3 regions of the Staphylococcus nepalensis genome follow, and region 3 is predicted to be linked to each of the others. Evidence: a T-box and tRNA genes for the amino acid it is inferred to sense, from the RefSeq annotation. Region 3 holds a T-box; the other regions hold tRNA genes.
The links. A T-box is a leader RNA that pairs with one kind of tRNA and senses whether it is charged. The one in region 3 lies ahead of BJG89_RS06495 (valine--tRNA ligase), so its partner is inferred to be a tRNA-Val.

Region 1: it encodes a tRNA-Val, which carries the amino acid that the T-box ahead of BJG89_RS06495 (valine--tRNA ligase) is inferred to sense. The anticodon was not compared.
Region 2: it encodes a tRNA-Val, which carries the amino acid that the T-box ahead of BJG89_RS06495 (valine--tRNA ligase) is inferred to sense. The anticodon was not compared.

Annotation. Positions count from the first base shown of each region.
Region 1 is NZ_CP017466.1:964,038-971,181, reverse strand. Features, by position in the region: gene cdaA (diadenylate cyclase CdaA) at 1-547, opposite strand, end outside; gene rocF (arginase) at 782-1,687, opposite strand; tRNA gene BJG89_RS04385 (tRNA-Lys) at 2,069-2,141, opposite strand; tRNA gene BJG89_RS04380 (tRNA-Gln) at 2,145-2,219, opposite strand; tRNA gene BJG89_RS04375 (tRNA-Tyr) at 2,224-2,307, opposite strand; tRNA gene BJG89_RS04370 (tRNA-Val) at 2,326-2,401, opposite strand; tRNA gene BJG89_RS04365 (tRNA-Glu) at 2,415-2,486, opposite strand; tRNA gene BJG89_RS04360 (tRNA-Asn) at 2,490-2,564, opposite strand; rRNA gene rrf (5S ribosomal RNA) at 2,578-2,692, opposite strand; rRNA gene BJG89_RS04350 (23S ribosomal RNA) at 2,771-5,691, opposite strand; rRNA gene BJG89_RS04345 (16S ribosomal RNA) at 5,975-7,144, opposite strand, start outside.
Region 2 is NZ_CP017466.1:2,637,571-2,644,714, reverse strand. Features, by position in the region: gene folP (dihydropteroate synthase) at 1-220, shown strand, start outside; gene folB (dihydroneopterin aldolase) at 198-563, shown strand; gene folK (2-amino-4-hydroxy-6-hydroxymethyldihydropteridine diphosphokinase) at 563-1,042, shown strand; gene lysS (lysine--tRNA ligase) at 1,399-2,886, shown strand; rRNA gene rrf (5S ribosomal RNA) at 3,386-3,500, shown strand; tRNA gene BJG89_RS12695 (tRNA-Val) at 3,517-3,592, shown strand; tRNA gene BJG89_RS12690 (tRNA-Thr) at 3,610-3,685, shown strand; tRNA gene BJG89_RS12685 (tRNA-Lys) at 3,692-3,764, shown strand; tRNA gene BJG89_RS12680 (tRNA-Gly) at 3,779-3,853, shown strand; tRNA gene BJG89_RS12675 (tRNA-Leu) at 3,861-3,949, shown strand; tRNA gene BJG89_RS12670 (tRNA-Arg) at 3,963-4,039, shown strand; tRNA gene BJG89_RS12665 (tRNA-Pro) at 4,066-4,139, shown strand; tRNA gene BJG89_RS12660 (tRNA-Ala) at 4,155-4,230, shown strand; rRNA gene BJG89_RS12655 (16S ribosomal RNA) at 4,377-5,929, shown strand; rRNA gene BJG89_RS12650 (23S ribosomal RNA) at 6,213-7,144, shown strand, end outside.
Region 3 is NZ_CP017466.1:1,377,587-1,384,730, forward strand. Features, by position in the region: gene BJG89_RS06470 (uroporphyrinogen-III synthase) at 1-314, shown strand, start outside; gene hemB (porphobilinogen synthase) at 304-1,281, shown strand; gene hemL (glutamate-1-semialdehyde 2,1-aminomutase) at 1,295-2,578, shown strand; gene BJG89_RS06485 (AbrB family transcriptional regulator) at 2,789-3,871, shown strand; gene BJG89_RS06490 (DNA-3-methyladenine glycosylase I) at 4,268-4,846, opposite strand; T-box leader at 4,908-5,146, shown strand; gene BJG89_RS06495 (valine--tRNA ligase) at 5,188-7,144, shown strand, end outside.

The DNA of each region.
Region 1 (7,144 bases), 410 kb from region 3:
TTTCTTGGACAATCATCGCACCGTCATGTAAAGGCGTATTAGGTATAAACACATTGGTTAATAATTCTTGAGAAATGTCAGAATTCATAGGGATCCCTGTTTCTATATAATCTTGTAATCCTGTTTCTTTTTCAAAGACTATTAACGCGCCTATACGGCGTTTAGCCATATACTGTACTGCTTTTGAAACTGACGAAATAAGTTTATCTTCATCACTATTTAAACTCGTTGAATAACGTTTAAATAAACTGCCTCTGCCAAGCTGTTCCAAAGCACGTCTGATTTCAGGTTGGAATATAACGATTAAAGCTAATACACCCCATTGTATCACTAAATCAAACAAACGAGATGTAGCTGTTAAATTTAACATTTTACTCACTTGTTGGCCGATTACAATTACGACAATACCTTTAAGTAATTGAATCGCTTTTGTACCTTTAAAAACTGTGATGAGAAGATAAAGTACATACCATACTATGAGTAAGTCGAGTACGCCTGCAATTATTTTGACCGTACTCCAATCATCAAAAAAGTTGGATAAATCCATAACATCTCCTCCGGTTATCTGTTCCCATGTTATATATTATACCAATCATAACGTCAACTGTCATATTAAGTATAAAATTTTGAAATAAAAATTAATGTTTTATTAAAAGCAAAAAGCGAGACAGAAATCATATTTAAAATGACTTTGCTGTCCCGCCGCGTAAGAGCGCTTAGAAAAAGTAGTATTTTACGTTTTTAGAAGATATGATCTCTATCTTGAACTTAGTTGTAGTTTCTACAATAATGTTTCACCAAAGAAACTACCTACTAAGCATACAGCTTGCTTCGCCGTATCATTATTATGATCAATAAGTGGATTAACCTCCACTAAATCCATAGAAGTAATACATTTAGAATTATGTAATAATTCTAATGCAAAATGACTCTCTCTGTACGTTAACCCACCAAGCACTCTAGTACCAGTACCTGGCGTTTCCACAGGATCTAGCGCATCTACGTCAAGTGACAAATGGATGCCATCTGTTTTAGTTTGTAAATACTCAATCGTGTCTTCAATCACTTGTTTAATACCAAAACGATCAACTTCAGCCATTGTATATGTTTTAATATCATGTTCTTTTATGTAACGTCTTTCTCCTTCGTCTAAATCTCTCATGCCGATAAGCACAATGTTTTCAGGTTTAATTTTTGGTGAATAATTTGAGATATTAACCAAACGCTCATCACCTTCGCCTGCAAGTACACGTAATGGCATACCGTGAATATTTCCTGACGGCGACTCTTCAGGGATGTTTAGGTCACCATGTGCGTCATACCATATAATACCTAGGTTTTCGTAGTGCTTACTAACGCCTGATATAGAACCAATAGCGATTGAGTGATCTCCGCCTAAAATAAGTGGAAAATGATTATTTTCAATACTGTTAGAAACTGCATCACTCAACGTGTTTGATGTTTCTATAATTTCTTCTAAATTACGTAATCCTTTTTGCTCTGAATTAAATTTTTCCAAATCGATTTTAGGTACCGTAATATTACCAGAATCTTTCACATTTAGCCCTATTGCTTTAATACGTTCCTCAATACCTGCATATCGAATTACATCTGGACCAAGGTTAACTCCTAATTTTCTTTGACCATATGTGGATGGCGCCCCAATAATTTCTACTGTTTTATTCATTTTTAAAACCCCTTTGTTGTCATATGTTTCTAGAATAATCTAAAGAATTCAACATTTCAAGGATTGCTAAAACAGCATTTTTTCTTCGATTGGCCATTCTTACATATAAAATCAATAAAGTGGTTTATCATTCAACATAAACCCTTTTACTATCGATTTCATTATTTTATTAGTCAATAAAATGTATAAATAAATATGCAAATTTTATTTGTATGCTTTACGCTATTTCTAACTAACACTGAGAATATAGCATTCACTTTCTCTGTGATGATATGTTTATATATTAAAAAATAGTTAAAAAGAAATCATATTTTTCTAAAATGAGTTCGTTGTTATAATATATAACAAAAAAGCACTTCTCTTTTGAGAAGTGCTTCATAGTGAGCCATAGTGGGCTCGAACCACTGACCCTCTGATTAAAAGTCAGATGCTCTACCAACTGAGCTAATGGCTCTAATGGCTGGGCTAGCTGGATTCGAACCAGCGCGTGACGGAGTCAAAGTCCGTTGCCTTACCGCTTGGCTATAGCCCATAAATGGTGGAGGGGGGCAGATTCGAACTGCCGAACCCGAAGGAGCGGATTTACAGTCCGCCGCGTTTAGCCACTTCGCTACCCCTCCGTACTATTAAATTAACGATGGTGGAGGATGACGGGTTCGAACCGCCGACCCTCTGCTTGTAAGGCAGATGCTCTCCCAGCTGAGCTAATCCTCCAATATGTAATAAATGACCCCGACGGGACTCGAACCCGTGTTACCGCCGTGAAAGGGCGGTGTCTTAACCGCTTGACCACGGGGCCATATGGCTCCACAGGTAGGACTCGAACCTACGACCGATCGGTTAACAGCCGATAGCTCTACCACTGAGCTACTGTGGAATAATGATATATTGCCTGGCAACGTCCTACTCTTGCGGAACGTAAGTCCGACTACCATCGGCGCTAAGGAGCTTAACTTCTGTGTTCGGCATGGGAACAGGTGTGACCTCCTTGCTATAGTCACCAGACAAGTTGATGTATAAATCATTATACATTCAAAACTAGATAGTAAGTAAATTTTAGTTCTACAAACAAAACATTTAAATTTGATTAAGTCTTCGATCGATTAGTATTCGTCAGCTCCACATATCGCTATGCTTCCACCTCGAACCTATTAACCTCATCATCTTTGAGGGATCTTATAACCGAAGTTGGGAAATCTCATCTTGAGGGGGGCTTCATGCTTAGATGCTTTCAGCACTTATCCCGTCCATACATAGCTACCCAGCGATGCCGTTGGCACGACAACTGGTACACCAGAGGTATGTCCATCCCGGTCCTCTCGTACTAAGGACAGCTCCTCTCAAATTTCCTACGCCCACGACGGATAGGGACCGAACTGTCTCACGACGTTCTGAACCCAGCTCGCGTACCGCTTTAATGGGCGAACAGCCCAACCCTTGGGACCGACTACAGCCCCAGGATGCGATGAGCCGACATCGAGGTGCCAAACCTCCCCGTCGATGTGAACTCTTGGGGGAGATAAGCCTGTTATCCCCGGGGTAGCTTTTATCCGTTGAGCGATGGCCCTTCCATGCGGAACCACCGGATCACTAAGTCCGTCTTTCGACCCTGCTCGACTTGTAAGTCTCGCAGTCAAGCTTCCTTGTGCCTTTACACTCTATGAATGATTTCCAACCATTCTGAGGAAACCTTTGAGCGCCTCCGTTACTCTTTAGGAGGCGACCGCCCCAGTCAAACTGTCCATCTGACACTGTCTCCCACCATGATAAATGGTGCGGGTTAGAAATCCAATACAGCGAGGGTAGTATCCCACCAGCGCCTCCACGTAAGCTAGCGCTCACGTATCTAAGGCTCCTACCTATCCTGTACAAGCTGTACCGAATTTCAATATCAGACTACAGTAAAGCTCCACGGGGTCTTTCCGTCCTGTCGCGGGTAACCTGCATCTTCACAGGTACTATGATTTCACCGAGTCTCTCGTTGAGACAGTGCCCAAATCGTTACGCCTTTCGTGCGGGTCGGAACTTACCCGACAAGGAATTTCGCTACCTTAGGACCGTTATAGTTACGGCCGCCGTTTACTGGGGCTTCGATTCGTAGCTTCGCAGAAGCTAACCACTCCTCTTAACCTTCCAGCACCGGGCAGGCGTCAGCCCCTATACATCACCTTACGGTTTAGCAGAGACCTGTGTTTTTGATAAACAGTCGCTTGGGCCTATTCACTGCGGCTCTCCTGGGCGTTAACCCTAAAGAGCACCCCTTCTCCCGAAGTTACGGGGTCATTTTGCCGAGTTCCTTAACGAGAGTTCGCTCGCTCACCTTAGAATTCTCATCTTGACTACCTGTGTCGGTTTGCGGTACGGGCACCATAAATCTAGCTAGAGGCTTTTCTCGGCAGTGTGAAATCAACGACTCGAGGAAACAATTTCCTCTCCCCATCACAGCTTGATCTTAAGAGTGCCGGATTTGCCTAACACTCAGTCTTACTGCTTGGACGTACAATCCAATCGTACGCTTCGCCTATCCTACTGCGTCCCCCCATCGCTTAAAACGAATTATGGTGGTACAGGAATATCAACCTGTTATCCATCGCCTACGCCTATCGGCCTCAGCTTAGGACCCGACTAACCCAGAGCGGACGAGCCTTCCTCTGGAAACCTTAGTCAATCGGTGGACGGGATTCTCACCCGTCTTTCGCTACTCACACCGGCATTCTCACTTCTAAGCGCTCCACATGTCCTTGCGATCATGCTTCAACGCCCTTAGAACGCTCTCCTACCATTGTCCTACGGACAATCCACAGCTTCGGTAATATGTTTAGCCCCGGTACATTTTCGGCGCAGTGTCACTCGACTAGTGAGCTATTACGCACTCTTTAAATGATGGCTGCTTCTAAGCCAACATACTAGTTGTCTGGGCAACGCCACATCCTTTTCCACTTAACATATATTTTGGGACCTTAGCTGGTGGTCTGGGCTGTTTCCCTTTCGAGCACGGACCTTATCACCCGCGTTCTGACTCCCAAGTTAAATTGATTGGCATTCGGAGTTTGTCTGAATTCGGTAACCCGAGAAGGGCCCCTCGTCCAAACAGTGCTCTACCTCCAATAATCATCACTTGAGGCTAGCCCTAAAGCTATTTCGGAGAGAACCAGCTATCTCCAGGTTCGATTGGAATTTCTCCGCTACCCTCAACTCATCCGCTCACTTTTCAACGTAAGTCGGTTCGGTCCTCCATTCAGTGTTACCTGAACTTCAACCTGGTCAAGGGTAGATCACCTGGTTTCGGGTCTACGACCAAATACTCAACGCCCTATTCAGACTCGCTTTCGCTACGGCTCCACATTCACTGCTTAACCTTGCATCAAATCGTAACTCGCCGGTTCATTCTACAAAAGGCACGCCATCACCCATTAACGGGCTCTGACTACTTGTAAGCACACGGTTTCAAGTTCTATTTCACTCCCCTTCCGGGGTACTTTTCACCTTTCCCTCACGGTACTGGTTCACTATCGGTCACTAGAGAGTATTTAGCCTTGGGAGATGGTCCTCCCGGATTCCGACGGAATTTCTCGTGTTCCGTCGTACTCAGGATCCACTCAAGAGAGAACAGATTTTCGACTACAGGATTATTACCTTCTTTGATTCATCTTTCCAGATGATTCGTCTAATCTATTCCTTTGTAACTCCGTATAGAGTGTCCTACAACCCCAACAAGCAAGCTCGTTGGTTTGGGCTATTCCCGTTTCGCTCGCCGCTACTCAGGGAATCGAATTTTCTTTCTCTTCCTGCGGGTACTAAGATGTTTCAGTTCTCCGCGTCTACCTTCGATACGCTATGTATTTACGCATCGATAATACGACATAACTCGTATTGGGTTCCCCCATTCGGAAATCTTTGGATCACAGCTTACTTACAGCTCCCCAAAGCATATCGTCGTTAGTAACGTCCTTCATCGGCTTCTAGTGCCAAGGCATTCACCGTGCGCCCTTAATAACTTAATCTATTTGCTTTCCAACTCGACAACCGTCGGTTGAAAACCCAAAATGTTATTAATCTGTGAGTGTTCTTTCGAACACTAGCGATTATTTCTTTTTGAATTCAAGCTTATTTAAAACTCTTATTCACTCGGTTTTGCTTGGTAAAATCATAAATTTTACTTACTTATCTAGTTTTCAATGTACAAATAATAAAAGAATACTCCAATGAGCATTCAAAACTGAATACAATATGTCAATGTTATTCCTTGTTCATCTTCTAAAGAAGATGTTCCGAATATATCCTTAGAAAGGAGGTGATCCAGCCGCACCTTCCGATACGGCTACCTTGTTACGACTTCACCCCAATCATTTGTCCCACCTTCGACGGCTAGCTCCATAAATGGTTACTCCACCGGCTTCGGGTGTTACAGACTCTCGTGGTGTGACGGGCGGTGTGTACAAGACCCGGGAACGTATTCACCGTAGCATGCTGATCTACGATTACTAGCGATTCCAGCTTCATGTAGTCGAGTTGCAGACTACAATCCGAACTGAGAACAACTTTATGGGATTTGCATGACCTCGCGGTTTAGCTGCCCTTTGTATTGTCCATTGTAGCACGTGTGTAGCCCAAATCATAAGGGGCATGATGATTTGACGTCATCCCCACCTTCCTCCGGTTTGTCACCGGCAGTCAACTTAGAGTGCCCAACTTAATGCTGGCAACTAAGCTTAAGGGTTGCGCTCGTTGCGGGACTTAACCCAACATCTCACGACACGAGCTGACGACAACCATGCACCACCTGTCACTTTGTCCCCCGAAGGGGAAGACTCTATCTCTAGAGTTGTCAAAGGATGTCAAGATTCGGTAAGGTTCTTCGCGTTGCTTCGAATTAAACCACATGCTCCACCGCTTGTGCGGGTCCCCGTCAATTCCTTTGAGTTTCAACCTTGCGGTCGTACTCCCCAGGCGGAGTGCTTAATGCGTTAGCTGCAGCACTAAGGGGCGGAAACCCCCTAACACTTAGCACTCATCGTTTACGGCGTGGACTACCAGGGTATCTAATCCTGTTTGATCCCCACGCTTTCGCACATCAGCGTCAGTTACAGACCAGAAAGTCGCCTTCGCCACTGGTGTTCCTCCATATCTCTGCGCATTTCACCGCTACACATGGAATTCCACTTTCCTCTTCTGCACTCAAGTTTCCCAGTTTCCAATGACCCTCCACGGTTGAGCCGTGGGCTTTCACATCAGACTTAAGAAACCGCCTACGCGCGCTTTACGCCCAATAATTCCGGATAACGCTTGCCACCTACGTATTACCGCGGCTGCTGGCACGTAGTTAGCCGTGGCTTTCTGATTAGGTACCGTCAAGACGTGCACAGTTACTTACACATTTGTTCTTCCCTAATAACAGAGTTTTACGATCCGAAGACCTTCATCACTCACGCGGCGTTGCTCCGTCAGGCTTTCGCC
Region 2 (7,144 bases), 1.3 Mb from region 3:
TGTATTATTAGCGACGAGTAGAAAAAGATTTATTAAAGAAATGGTTGATAAAGATACCAAAGCGACTGAAAGAGATGAAGCGACAGCAGCCACGACTGCATATGGTATAATGAAAGGCGTTAAAGGTGTAAGAGTGCATAACGTTGTACTCAATGCTCGTTTAGGACAAAGTATGGATTATTTAAAGGAGAATGAGTATGCACGATACAATCTTTCTTAATGGTATGAAGTTTTATTGTTACCATGGCGCTTTACCAGCAGAAAATGAAATTGGCCAAATATTTATTGTAGATGTAACAATGAAAGTGGATTTGAGTATTGCTGGTAAAACTGATCAAGTCACTGATACAGTTCACTATGGTGAGATATACGATGAAATTAAAGCAATCATGGAAAGTAAACCAGTAAATTTATTAGAGCATCTAGCTGAACGTATTGCAAAACGTATAAATTCACACTATAATCGTGTAATGGAAACGAAAGTTAGGATCACTAAGGAAAATCCTCCTATACCAGGTCATTATGATGGTGTAGGTATAGAAATAGTGAGGGAGAATTTCTAATGGAATATGCATATTTAGGGTTAGGAAGTAACGTTGGAGAAAGAGAAGTACAACTTAAGAAGGCCATTCGTATTTTGAATGAAAAAGATGGCATCCATGTAACGCAAATATCGCCAATATATGAAACTGAACCTGTTGGGTATGTCGACCAACCTCAATTTTTAAATCAATGCATTGAAATTCAAACGTCACTAAAACCACACGCCTTATTGAACGCATGTCTTGATACAGAGCAACAACTGCATAGAGTGAGAGATATACGATGGGGCCCTAGAACTTTAGATGTCGATGTTTTATTATATGGTGATCAAGTCATTGAAGAAGATGATTTGATTGTGCCGCATCCACGCATGTTGGATCGCTCATTTGTGCTTATCCCATTAAATGACATCGCATCAGATTGTATTGTGCCACTCACTAATAAAAAGGTTGGTAATTTAGTGACAACTGATAACTCAGTTAAGAAGTATCAAAATTGAGAGGTAGATAGAGCGTAATTGCTCAGAAGTATGAGTTGAGCTTTGAATCATTTATTATGTGTTTGTACAAATTAAACAACTTGTTGACGTGTTTTCTATAAAAGATGAATTTTTAATCCCTTTATTACGTTTGCAACGTCTAGTAGAATTGAAAAGAGAAAAAAGTTGTCATAATGAGAATGTGTAAATATGTATCCAGCGTATTTAAATTTTTTCATAGTAAGACAAAGTTAGAAATGTTTTAAATCAAAAAGAAACTAAATAAGAAATGATATAGATGATTCACAATTTCTAACAATAAGTAAAAAATAAAGAAACTAAAAATGTGGAACAAGAAGCATAAAGGAGAGAAAGTTATGTCAGAAGAAATGAACGACCAAATGCAAGTACGTCGTCAAAAAATGCAAGAACTATATGATTTAGGTATCGATCCGTTTGGTCAAAAATTCGAAAGAACTTCAATGGCTACACCATTACATGAAGATTGGGACCAATTTACAAAAGAAGAATTGCAAGAAAAAGAAGAAGAGAGCCATGTTAGCATCGCTGGACGTGTCATGACAAAACGTGGTAAAGGTAAAGCTGGTTTTGCACATGTACAAGACCTATCTGGTCAGATTCAGATTTACGTAAGAAAAGATCAAGTAGGCGATGAGCAATTTGATATTTGGAATTCAACAGATTTAGGAGATATAGTCGGTATCGACGGAGTAATGTTTAAAACTAAAACAGGTGAGTTGTCAGTTAAAGCTAAATCATTTGTCCTTTTAACTAAAGCATTACGTCCATTACCAGACAAATTCCATGGTTTACAAGATATAGAACAACGTTATCGTCAACGCTATCTCGATTTAATTACAAACCAAGATAGCACAAAAACGTTTATTAACCGAAGCAAAATTTTACAAGAGATGCGTAACTATTTAAACCAACAAGGTTTCTTAGAAGTAGAAACACCGATGATGCATCAAATAGCTGGTGGTGCTGCTGCTAGACCATTTGTAACACATCATAACGCATTAGACGCTACGCTTTATATGCGAATTGCAATTGAACTACACTTAAAACGCCTTATCGTAGGCGGATTGGAAAAAGTATATGAAATTGGTCGTGTGTTTAGAAATGAAGGCGTATCTACACGTCATAACCCTGAATTTACGATGATTGAACTATATGAAGCATATGCAAATTATCATGATATTATGGATTTAACGGAAGATATGATCAGACACATTTCTAATAAAGTATTAGGTACTGCCAAAATTAATTATGGTGAAGATGTAATTGATTTAGAATCAAACTGGAAACGAATCCATATGGCAGATGCAGTTAAGGAGACTACCGGTGTAGACTTCTATAACGTACAAAGTGATGAAGAAGCAAAAACACTCGCAAAAGAACATGGGGTCGAAATCACCGGTAATATGAAATACGGACACATTTTAAATGAATTCTTTGAACAAAAAGTAGAAGAAACATTAATTCAGCCAACATTTGTATATGGACATCCTATCGAGATTTCACCATTAGCTAAGAAAAATCCAGAAGATCCTAGATTTACAGATCGTTTCGAACTGTTTATTGTAGGCAGAGAGCACGGCAATGCATTTACAGAATTGAATGACCCTATCGATCAAAGACAAAGATTTGAAGCTCAACTAGTCGAAAAAGAAGAAGGCAATGACGAAGCACATGAAATGGACGAAGATTTTATTGAAGCATTAGAATACGGTATGCCTCCAACAGGCGGTCTAGGTATCGGTATTGATAGATTGGTTATGTTGCTTACAGATTCAGCTTCGATTCGTGACGTGCTATTATTCCCATACATGAGACAAAAATAAGCCGTTTATATAAAAAACGTATCACAATTAAATAGAAACAAGAAACTAGGTCAGTATATATTGTATAATAGGGGTATAACTGATCTAGTTTTTATATTATTAATAGGGAATAAATGTAATTACTGTTATTAATTATTAGATATGTTAATATTACTTTAATTAATTTTTGTAATAAGAAACATTTGGGACATAAATGCCTATTAAAATATAAAAATATACTAAAAAAGGTTTGGCATTTAACATATTCATATGATAAGATTATTCAAGTCGAGTTGAGGAAACGAGACATTGAAATCTTAAATATAAAGTTTAAAAATAAAAAACACAAAAGTTATTGACTAATAACGAAAAATGAAGTAATATATAAAAGTCGTCAAATTCAAGAGAAAGCAACAGAGTCTTATGTAAATGATTTTTAAAGAAATTTTAAAAATAGTGTAAAATTGACCGTTGCAATTATTTGATAAAACGTGTATCATATATTGAGTAAGTTATTTTGTCTGGTGGCAATAGCAAAGAGGTCACACCTGTTCCCATGCCGAACACAGAAGTTAAGCTCTTTAGCGCCGATGGTAGTCGGACTTACGTTCCGCAAGAGTAGGACGTTGCCAGGCTTTATAATAATCATGTGGAGGATTAGCTCAGCTGGGAGAGCATCTGCCTTACAAGCAGGGGGTCGGCGGTTCGAACCCGTCATCCTCCACCATCTTTTAAAAATGAATAGCCGGCCTAGCTCAATTGGTAGAGCAACTGACTTGTAATCAGTAGGTTGGGGGTTCAAGTCCTCTGGCCGGCACCATTTCATGAGCCATTAGCTCAGTTGGTAGAGCATCTGACTTTTAATCAGAGGGTCAGAGGTTCGAATCCTCTATGGCTCATCCAGTTTCAATTTGCAGAAGTAGTTCAGCGGTAGAATACGACCTTGCCAAGGTCGGGGTCGCGGGTTCGAATCCCGTCTTCTGCTCCATTATATTGCCGGGGTGGCGGAACTGGCAGACGCACAGGACTTAAAATCCTGCGATGAGAGATCATCGTACCGGTTCGATTCCGGTCCTCGGCACCATCATTTTAATAGAGCGCCCATAGCTCAATTGGATAGAGTACTTGACTACGAATCAAGCGGTTATAGGTTCGACTCCTATTGGGCGCACCATTTTAAAATGCATATTATAATAAATACGGGAAGTAGCTCAGCTTGGTAGAGCACTTGGTTTGGGACCAAGGGGTCGCAGGTTCGAATCCTGTCTTCCCGACTCTTATAAAACTATGGGGGCTTAGCTCAGATGGGAGAGCGCCTGCTTTGCACGCAGGAGGTCAGCGGTTCGATCCCGCTAGTCTCCACCATATTTAAAAACAAACAATGAACATTGAAAACTGAATTGCAATATGTCAACGTTAATTCCGAATTCAACATTAAATGTTGATTCAAAAACAACGTGTTATTGATAACACAAATTAGTATTTTATGAGCTAATCAAACATCATAATTTTTTATGGAGAGTTTGATCCTGGCTCAGGATGAACGCTGGCGGCGTGCCTAATACATGCAAGTCGAGCGAACAGATAAGGAGCTTGCTCCTTTGACGTTAGCGGCGGACGGGTGAGTAACACGTGGGTAACCTACCTATAAGACTGGAATAACTCCGGGAAACCGGGGCTAATGCTGGATAATATTTAGAACCGCATGGTTCTAAAGTGAAAGATGGTTTTGCTATCACTTATAGATGGACCCGCGCCGTATTAGCTAGTTGGTGGGGTAATGGCTTACCAAGGCAACGATACGTAGCCGACCTGAGAGGGTGATCGGCCACACTGGAACTGAGACACGGTCCAGACTCCTACGGGAGGCAGCAGTAGGGAATCTTCCGCAATGGGCGAAAGCCTGACGGAGCAACGCCGCGTGAGTGATGAAGGTCTTCGGATCGTAAAACTCTGTTATTAGGGAAGAACAAATGTGTAAGTAACTGTGCACGTCTTGACGGTACCTAATCAGAAAGCCACGGCTAACTACGTGCCAGCAGCCGCGGTAATACGTAGGTGGCAAGCGTTATCCGGAATTATTGGGCGTAAAGCGCGCGTAGGCGGTTTCTTAAGTCTGATGTGAAAGCCCACGGCTCAACCGTGGAGGGTCATTGGAAACTGGGAAACTTGAGTGCAGAAGAGGAAAGTGGAATTCCATGTGTAGCGGTGAAATGCGCAGAGATATGGAGGAACACCAGTGGCGAAGGCGACTTTCTGGTCTGTAACTGACGCTGATGTGCGAAAGCGTGGGGATCAAACAGGATTAGATACCCTGGTAGTCCACGCCGTAAACGATGAGTGCTAAGTGTTAGGGGGTTTCCGCCCCTTAGTGCTGCAGCTAACGCATTAAGCACTCCGCCTGGGGAGTACGACCGCAAGGTTGAAACTCAAAGGAATTGACGGGGACCCGCACAAGCGGTGGAGCATGTGGTTTAATTCGAAGCAACGCGAAGAACCTTACCAAATCTTGACATCCTTTGACAACTCTAGAGATAGAGTCTTCCCCTTCGGGGGACAAAGTGACAGGTGGTGCATGGTTGTCGTCAGCTCGTGTCGTGAGATGTTGGGTTAAGTCCCGCAACGAGCGCAACCCTTAAGCTTAGTTGCCAGCATTAAGTTGGGCACTCTAAGTTGACTGCCGGTGACAAACCGGAGGAAGGTGGGGATGACGTCAAATCATCATGCCCCTTATGATTTGGGCTACACACGTGCTACAATGGACAATACAAAGGGCAGCTAAACCGCGAGGTCATGCAAATCCCATAAAGTTGTTCTCAGTTCGGATTGTAGTCTGCAACTCGACTACATGAAGCTGGAATCGCTAGTAATCGTAGATCAGCATGCTACGGTGAATACGTTCCCGGGTCTTGTACACACCGCCCGTCACACCACGAGAGTCTGTAACACCCGAAGCCGGTGGAGTAACCATTTATGGAGCTAGCCGTCGAAGGTGGGACAAATGATTGGGGTGAAGTCGTAACAAGGTAGCCGTATCGGAAGGTGCGGCTGGATCACCTCCTTTCTAAGGATATATTCGGAACATCTTCTTTAGAAGATGAACAAGGAATAACATTGACATATTGTATTCAGTTTTGAATGCTCATTGGAGTATTCTTTTATTATTTGTACATTGAAAACTAGATAAGTAAGTAAAATTTATGATTTTACCAAGCAAAACCGAGTGAATAAGAGTTTTAAATAAGCTTGAATTCAAAAAGAAATAATCGCTAGTGTTCGAAAGAACACTCACAGATTAATAACATTTTGGGTTTTCAACCGACGGTTGTCGAGTTGGAAAGCAAATAGATTAAGTTATTAAGGGCGCACGGTGAATGCCTTGGCACTAGAAGCCGATGAAGGACGTTACTAACGACGATATGCTTTGGGGAGCTGTAAGTAAGCTGTGATCCAAAGATTTCCGAATGGGGGAACCCAATACGAGTTATGTCGTATTATCGATGCGTAAATACATAGCGTATCGAAGGTAGACGCGGAGAACTGAAACATCTTAGTACCCGCAGGAAGAGAAAGAAAATTCGATTCCCTGAGTAGCGGCGAGCGAAACGGGAATAGCCCAAACCAACGAGCTTGCTTGTTGGGGTTGTAGGACACTCTATACGGAGTTACAAAGGAATAGATTAGACGAATCATCTGGAAAGATGAATCAAAGAAGGTAATAATCCTGTAGTCGAAAATCTGTTCTCTCTTGAGTGGATCCTGAGTACGACGGAACACGAGAAATTCCGTCGGAATCCGGGAGGACCATCTCCCAAGGCTAAATACTCTCTAGTGACCGATAGTGAACCAGTACCGTGAGGGAAAGGTGAAAAGTACCCCGGAAGGGGAGTGAAATAGAACTTGAAACCGTGTGCTTACAAGTAGTCAGAGCCCGTTAATGGGTGATGGCGTGCCTTTTGTAGAATGAACCGGCGAGTTACGATTTGATGCAAGGTTAAGCAGTGAATGTGGAGCCGTAGCGAAAGCGAGTCTGAATAGGGCGTTGAGTATTTGGTCGTAGACCCGAAACCAGGTGATCTACCCTTGACCAGGTTGAAGTTCAGGTAACACTGAATGGAGGACCGAACCGACTTACGTTGAAAAGTGAGCGGATGAGTTGAGGGTAGCGGAGAAATTCCAATCGAACCTGGAGATAGCTGGTTCTCTCCGAAATAGCTTTAGGGCTAGCCTCAAGTGATGATTATTGGAGGTAGAGCACTGTTTGGACGAGGGGCCCTTC
Region 3 (7,144 bases):
GTTTAAAACAACAAGGGCATCATGTATGTAAAATTGATTTATACCGACCTATACCACATAAAGATAACATTGAAATGGTTAAACGAATGATGAAATATAATGAATTAGATGCTATCACGTTTGCGAGTTCATCAGCAGTGAAATATTTTTTTGAACAAGGTCCAACGCCTGTATTTAACCATTACTATGCAATAGGTCAGCAAACATTGGATACTATAATGCACTATGGCTATGATGCCACTATTTCAGATATACAAACGTTAGACTCATTAACAAATAAAATCTTAGAAAGTTGGGAAAATGATGCAATTTGATAGACATAGAAGATTACGCAGTAGCAAATCTATGAGAGATATGGTGCGTGAAACACACGTACGTAAAGAAGATTTAATTTATCCAATTTTTGTAGTTGAACGCGACAATGTTAAAGAAGAAATTAAATCTATGCCAGGCGTATACCAATTAAGTTTAAATTTAATTGATGAAGAGATAAAAGAAGCTTATGAATTAGGCATCAGAGGTATTATGTTCTTTGGCGTACCAAACGAAAAGGATGCTGTTGGTACAGGCGCTTATGACCATAATGGTATTGTTCAAGAAGCGACTAGGAAAGCCAAAGCAATGTACAACGATTTACTTATCGTAGCAGATACATGTTTATGTGAATATACAGATCACGGCCATTGTGGCGTCATTAATGAAAAAACGCAAGATGTAGATAATGATAAATCATTACCACTATTAGTTAAAACTGCCATTTCCCAAGTTGAAGCAGGTGCTGACATTATTGCGCCTAGTAATATGATGGACGGTTTTGTTGCTGAAATTAGAGCAGGTCTAGATGAAGCAGGCTATTACAATATACCAATTATGAGTTATGGTATTAAATATGCTTCAAGTTTCTTTGGACCATTCCGTGATGCTGCTGAATCTACACCTCAATTTGGAGATAGAAAAACATACCAAATGGATCCAGCCAATAGAAGAGAAGCATTGAGAGAACTAGAAAGTGATTTACATGAAGGCGCCGATATGATGATTGTTAAACCTGCATTAAGCTTTTTAGATATCATCAGAGATGTAAGAAATACAACCAATGTGCCTGTAGTCGCATATAATGTGAGTGGTGAATACAGTATGACTAAAGCTGCAGCGCTTAACGGTTGGATTGACGAAAAACAAGTAGTGATGGAACAAATGACTTCAATGAAACGTGCAGGCGCTGACATGATTATCACTTATTTCTCTAAAGATATTTGTAAATATATTGATGAACAATAAGGAGGCAATTTTAATGGGATATAATAATTCTATAGAAGCAATGAAGGTAGCCGAACAACTGATGCCAGGCGGCGTAAATAGTCCAGTAAGAGCATTTAAATCAGTAGACACACCTGCTATTTTTATGGATCATGGACAAGGTTCAAAAATATATGATATTGATGGTAATGAATATATTGATTACGTACTAAGTTGGGGTCCCTTAATCTTGGGTCATAAGAATAAGCAAGTAAATGAAAAATTACATGAGGCTGTAGACAATGGGACTAGCTTTGGTGCTTCAACAATTATTGAAAATAAATTAGCTGAACTTGTTATAGACCGCGTTCCTTCTATTGAAAAATTACGTATGGTCTCTTCAGGTACAGAGGCAACGCTAGATACTTTACGTTTAGCCCGAGGTTATACTGGTAGAAATAAAATTGTGAAATTTACTGGTTGTTATCACGGCCATAGTGATTCACTATTAATCAAAGCAGGTTCTGGTGTTGCGACATTAGGGCTACCTGATTCCCCTGGTGTACCAGAAGGCATAGCTAAAAACACAATTTCAGTACCATACAATGATTTAGAATCTATTAAAGTTGCATTTAAAGAATATGGTGACGATATCGCAGGCGTGATTGTAGAACCAGTAGCTGGTAATATGGGCGTTGTGCCACCAGTTGAAGGGTTCTTGCAAGGACTACGAGATATCACAAATGAATACGGCTCATTACTTATCTTTGACGAGGTAATGACTGGTTTCAGAGTAGGTTATAACTGTGCGCAAGGATACTTTAATGTGACACCAGATTTAACGTGTTTAGGTAAAGTGATTGGTGGTGGCTTGCCTGCAGCTGCTTTTGGTGGAAAAAAAGAAATTATGGATCATATAGCACCTTCAGGTAATATTTACCAAGCAGGTACGTTATCAGGTAATCCATTAGCAATGACGAGTGGTTATGAAACACTAAAACAATTAACACCTGAGTCGTATGATTATTTCAATAAACTTGGGGACCTATTAGAAGATGGTTTGAAAACTATTTTTGCAAAACATAATGCTCCAATCACTGTTAATCGTGCTGGTTCTATGATAGGCTATTTCTTAAATGAAGGGCCAGTAACCAATTTTGAAGAGGCGAATCAAAGTGATTTAGAAATGTTTAGCCAAATGTACAGAGAAATGGCTAAAGAAGGTGTCTTTTTACCACCATCTCAATTTGAAGGCACATTCCTTTCAACTGCACACACTGAGGAAGATATCCAAAAAACATTAGAAGCGTTTGATACTGCTTTAAGTCGTATTGTCTAATATATACCAACTTTATTTAACATCAATAATGTACTATACTGATGGAAACAGTAAAGTGTTTTAGATGGCCGGTTTCGTTACAGTAAGTATACTAGTTCTTTTTTACCTTTGGGGGCGGGGATTCGAAATCAAATTAAACATTTTGATTTCTAACTCGCTCCTTTTAAATTTACATAATAGGGTGACGATACTTAAGAAAGTTGTGAGAATATGAATAAGCAATTAAAAGGTAACTTAATCGTATTAATACTAGCACTTATTTTTAGTTTGATACTTAATGCGGCACATGTTTTACTTCCATTCATGTTTGGTCCGATTATTGCTAGTATCGTTTGTATACGTTATTTACACCTAGATGTACAATGGCCATTTTGGTTGAGTCAAATAGGATTAGTATTATTAGGTGTTCAAATCGGTTCTACTTTTACTAAAACTGTTATTTTAGATATTAAAGATGATTGGTTTACCATCGTTATGATTACTGTCATGCTCCTTGTATTAGCGTTAATTATTGCGTATTTCTTTAAAAAAATTGCCAATGTTAATACTGAAACAGCGATACTTAGCGTTATTCCAGGTGCTTTGAGCCAGATGTTAATTATGGCGGAAGAGAATAAAAAAGCGAATATTATGGTAGTGAGTCTAACGCAAACTTCTAGAATTATCTTTGTTGTAATACTCGTACCTTTTTTATCTTACTTTTTTAAAAATCCAGATAATGATGGGGCTCTTGCTACCAATACGACTAAAACTTTAACACAAGCTTTAACCCTCCCTAATATACTTATATTAATTATTGCGATAACTGTTGTTTATTTTGTTATGAAAAAAATAAATTTTCCAACGAAGCAATTACTTGCACCAATACTTGTACTTATTTGTTGGAATTTATTTACTAGTGCGACGTTTACGTTAGATAATTATATTATTGCTGCTGCTCAAATCATATATATGATACGTATAGGTATACAAATTGCAAAACTATTAGATCAAATGAAAGGAAGAATTGCTGTAGCAATCGCTTTTCAAAATATTTTATTGATTTTACTTGCGTTTGTAATGGTACTATTTATATCTTCTGTTTCTCATCACCAAGTAAACGAACTATTCTTAGGTGCAGCGCCTGGGGGAATGAGTCAAATTGTGTTAGTTGCCATTGAAACAGGTGCTGATGTAGCTATGATATCGAGTTATCATATCTTTAGAATATTCTTTATACTATTTTTAATTGCACCGATGTTAAATTATTTTCTTAAATATAGAGCAAGACAAGGTTATCATAATGAAAAATGATTGTTGGATATACAACCTCGCCTAACACTTTAACAAGTTTACAATATTTTAATAATTATTGCGTTGAACAATATAATTTTGTTTGATAATATAAAGGATGAAGTACCTCCAGTACTTCATCCTTTGACCACTCTTCGGAGTGGTTTTTTGTTTGAAATTTGAAATCAGTGATAAGGTTAGAACATAGTTAGGAATAGATTTATAGTTAATTTAAATCATCTTGTAATTGAAATAAATTAAAGAGAGTAGAGCGTTATTGATATAATAGTGTGAAATTAATGAGGCTGTACAAAATAAGCGAGCAGTTATTCTTTTGTATTTTGTCACGCTTGAGAGGCAGAACGGCACAGAACAATGTAGTCGTTTAAGCAATATCGCTGCTATCTAACACCTTGATTATTCAAACCCTTTGCCATTATAATACTTTGGATTGAATGGACAAGATTGTAAATGTGCATTATACAAACCTGCAGCTTCTAAAAATGAATAAACAGTTACAGGACCTAAAAACTTAAAGCCAAACTGTTTTAATTTTTTAGAGAGTTCAGTTGCACGTGCATCGACTGTAACACGCTCACTTGGATTAGTGTACCCACAATCTATAGGTTGAAAATCAACATACGACCATAAAAAATCACTAAAGCTGCCATACACTTTTTCAATTTCAAAATAGCCCTTGGCTTGATTTACAATTGCTTCTAATTTTTTTCGGTTATGTATAATATTTGGAAATACCATTAACCTATCTATATCTTCTGAAGTCATTTGTGCAATTTGTGCTGGGTTAAACTGATAAAAAGCCTGCTCATAAGATGACTTCTTCTTTAGAATAGTTAACCATGAAAGTCCAGCATGTTGGGATTCTAAAGCTATTAGTTTAAATAATTTTAGGTTATCATAAAGTGGGTGGCCCCAACTTTCATCGTGATAATGAATATAAACAGGATCTTTTGTACCGAATGCACATTCGTTCATAAATTTCACTCCATTTTATTGACTTATTTTCATATCCATTATACTATAATCAAGTAAAGGAATATAGTCTACTGGGAAGAGTAAATAAGCTGAAATTTAACAGAGAGTACATGGTTGCTGAAAATGTACAATTTAACTTATTGAAGGTAGCCCACATTGAACTTTGACTGAAATAAATCATTGATTTTGATTATAGATTAAGTTAAAGCGTGTTTGAGCGTTAATCATAATTTTGAGTGCTTGAAATTGGAATGCTAATTTCTTGAATTTAGGTGGTACCACGGAAAACCCGTCCTATTTATAGGATGGGTTTTTTATTTATTTAAGGAGGATTTTAACATATGGAAATGAAACCAAAATATAATCCAAATGAAGTTGAAGCTGGACGTTATGACGAGTGGGTTAATAATGGCTATTTTAAAGCTTCAGAAGATCATTCAAAAGAAACATATACGATTGTCATTCCGCCCCCGAATGTAACAGGAAAATTACATTTAGGACATGCTTGGGATACAACATTACAAGATATTATTACGCGAATGAAACGCATGCAAGGGTACGATACATTATACTTGCCTGGTATGGATCATGCAGGTATTGCTACACAAACTAAAGTAGAAGCAAAACTTAAAGAAGAAGGACTATCTCGTCATGATTTAGGTAGAAGTAAATTCCTAGAAAAGGCATGGGATTGGAAAGAAGAATACGCTACGTTTATCAGACAACAATGGGCTAAATTAGGTTTAGGGCTAGATTATAGTAGAGAACGCTTTACATTAGATGAAGGTTTAAGTAAAGCCGTGAAAAAAGTCTTTGTTGACATGTATAATAAAGGTTTAATTTATCGTGGTGAATATATTATTAATTGGGATCCAATTGCGCGTACAGCTTTATCTGATATAGAAGTTATCCACGAAGATATTCAAGGCAAATTTTATCACTTCAAATACCCTTATGCGGATGGCGAAGGTTATATTGAAATAGCTACTACGCGTCCAGAAACAATGTTAGGTGATACTGCTATCGTGGTAAACCCTAATGATGAACGTTATAAAGATGTTATCGGTAAAAAAGTTATCTTACCAATAGTAGAAAGGGAATTACCTATATTAGCAGATGAATATGTTGATATTGAATTCGGTAGTGGTGCGATGAAAGTAACGCCATCACACGACCCAAATGACTTTGAAATAGGTAACCGACATGATTTAGAACGTATTACTGTTATGGATGAATCTGGCCATATGAATGAATATGCTGGTAAATACCAAGGCATGGATAGATTTGAGTGTCGTGAAGCATTAGTTAAAGATTTACAAGAACAAGACTTAGTGATTAAAATAGAAGAACATGAACACTCAGTAGGGCATTCTGAACGTTCAGGCGCAGTGGTTGAACCTTACTTATCTACACAATGGTTTGTTAAAATGAAACCATTAGCAGAACAAGCCTTAAATAACCAAAAAACAAATAATAGAATTGATTTTGTACCTAATAGATTTGAAAAAACGTTTAACCGTTGGATGGAAGAAATTCGAGATTGGACAATTTCTCGTCAATTATGGTGGGGCCACCAAATACCTGCTTGGTATCATAATGAAACAGGAGAAATCTATGTTGGGGAAGAGCCACCTAAAGATGAAGCAAATTGGACTCAAGATGAAGATGTATTAGATACATGGTTTTCTAGTGCGCTTTGGCCATTTTCAACGTTAGGATGGCCTGATGTTGAAAGCGAGGATTTCCAACGTTATTATCCAACCAATGCGCTTGTAACTGGTTATGACATTATTTTCTTCTGGGTAGCAAGAATGATTTTCCAAGGTTTAGAATTTACTGGCCAACGTCCATTTAATGATGTATTATTACATGGATTAGTACGTGCAGAAGATGGGCGTAAAATGAGTAAATCACTTGGTAATGGTGTGGATCCAATGGATGTTATAGACGAATATGGCGCAGACAGCTTAAGATATTTCTTAGCTACAGGATCTTCACCTGGTCATGATTTACGTTATTCTACAGAAAAAGTTGAATCTGTTTGGAATTTTATCAATAAAATTTGGAATGCTGCTCGTTTCAGTCTTATGAACATTGGTGAGGATTTTAAAGTTGAAGATGTTGATTTAACTGGTAATCTTTCATTAGCAGATAAATGGATTCTAACTCGTTTGAATGAAACAATTGATACAGTAACAGATTTAAGTGAAAAATATGAATTTGGCGAAGTTGGTAGAGCACTTTATAACTTTATTTGGGACGAGTTCTGTGATTGGTATATCGAAATGAGTAAAATAC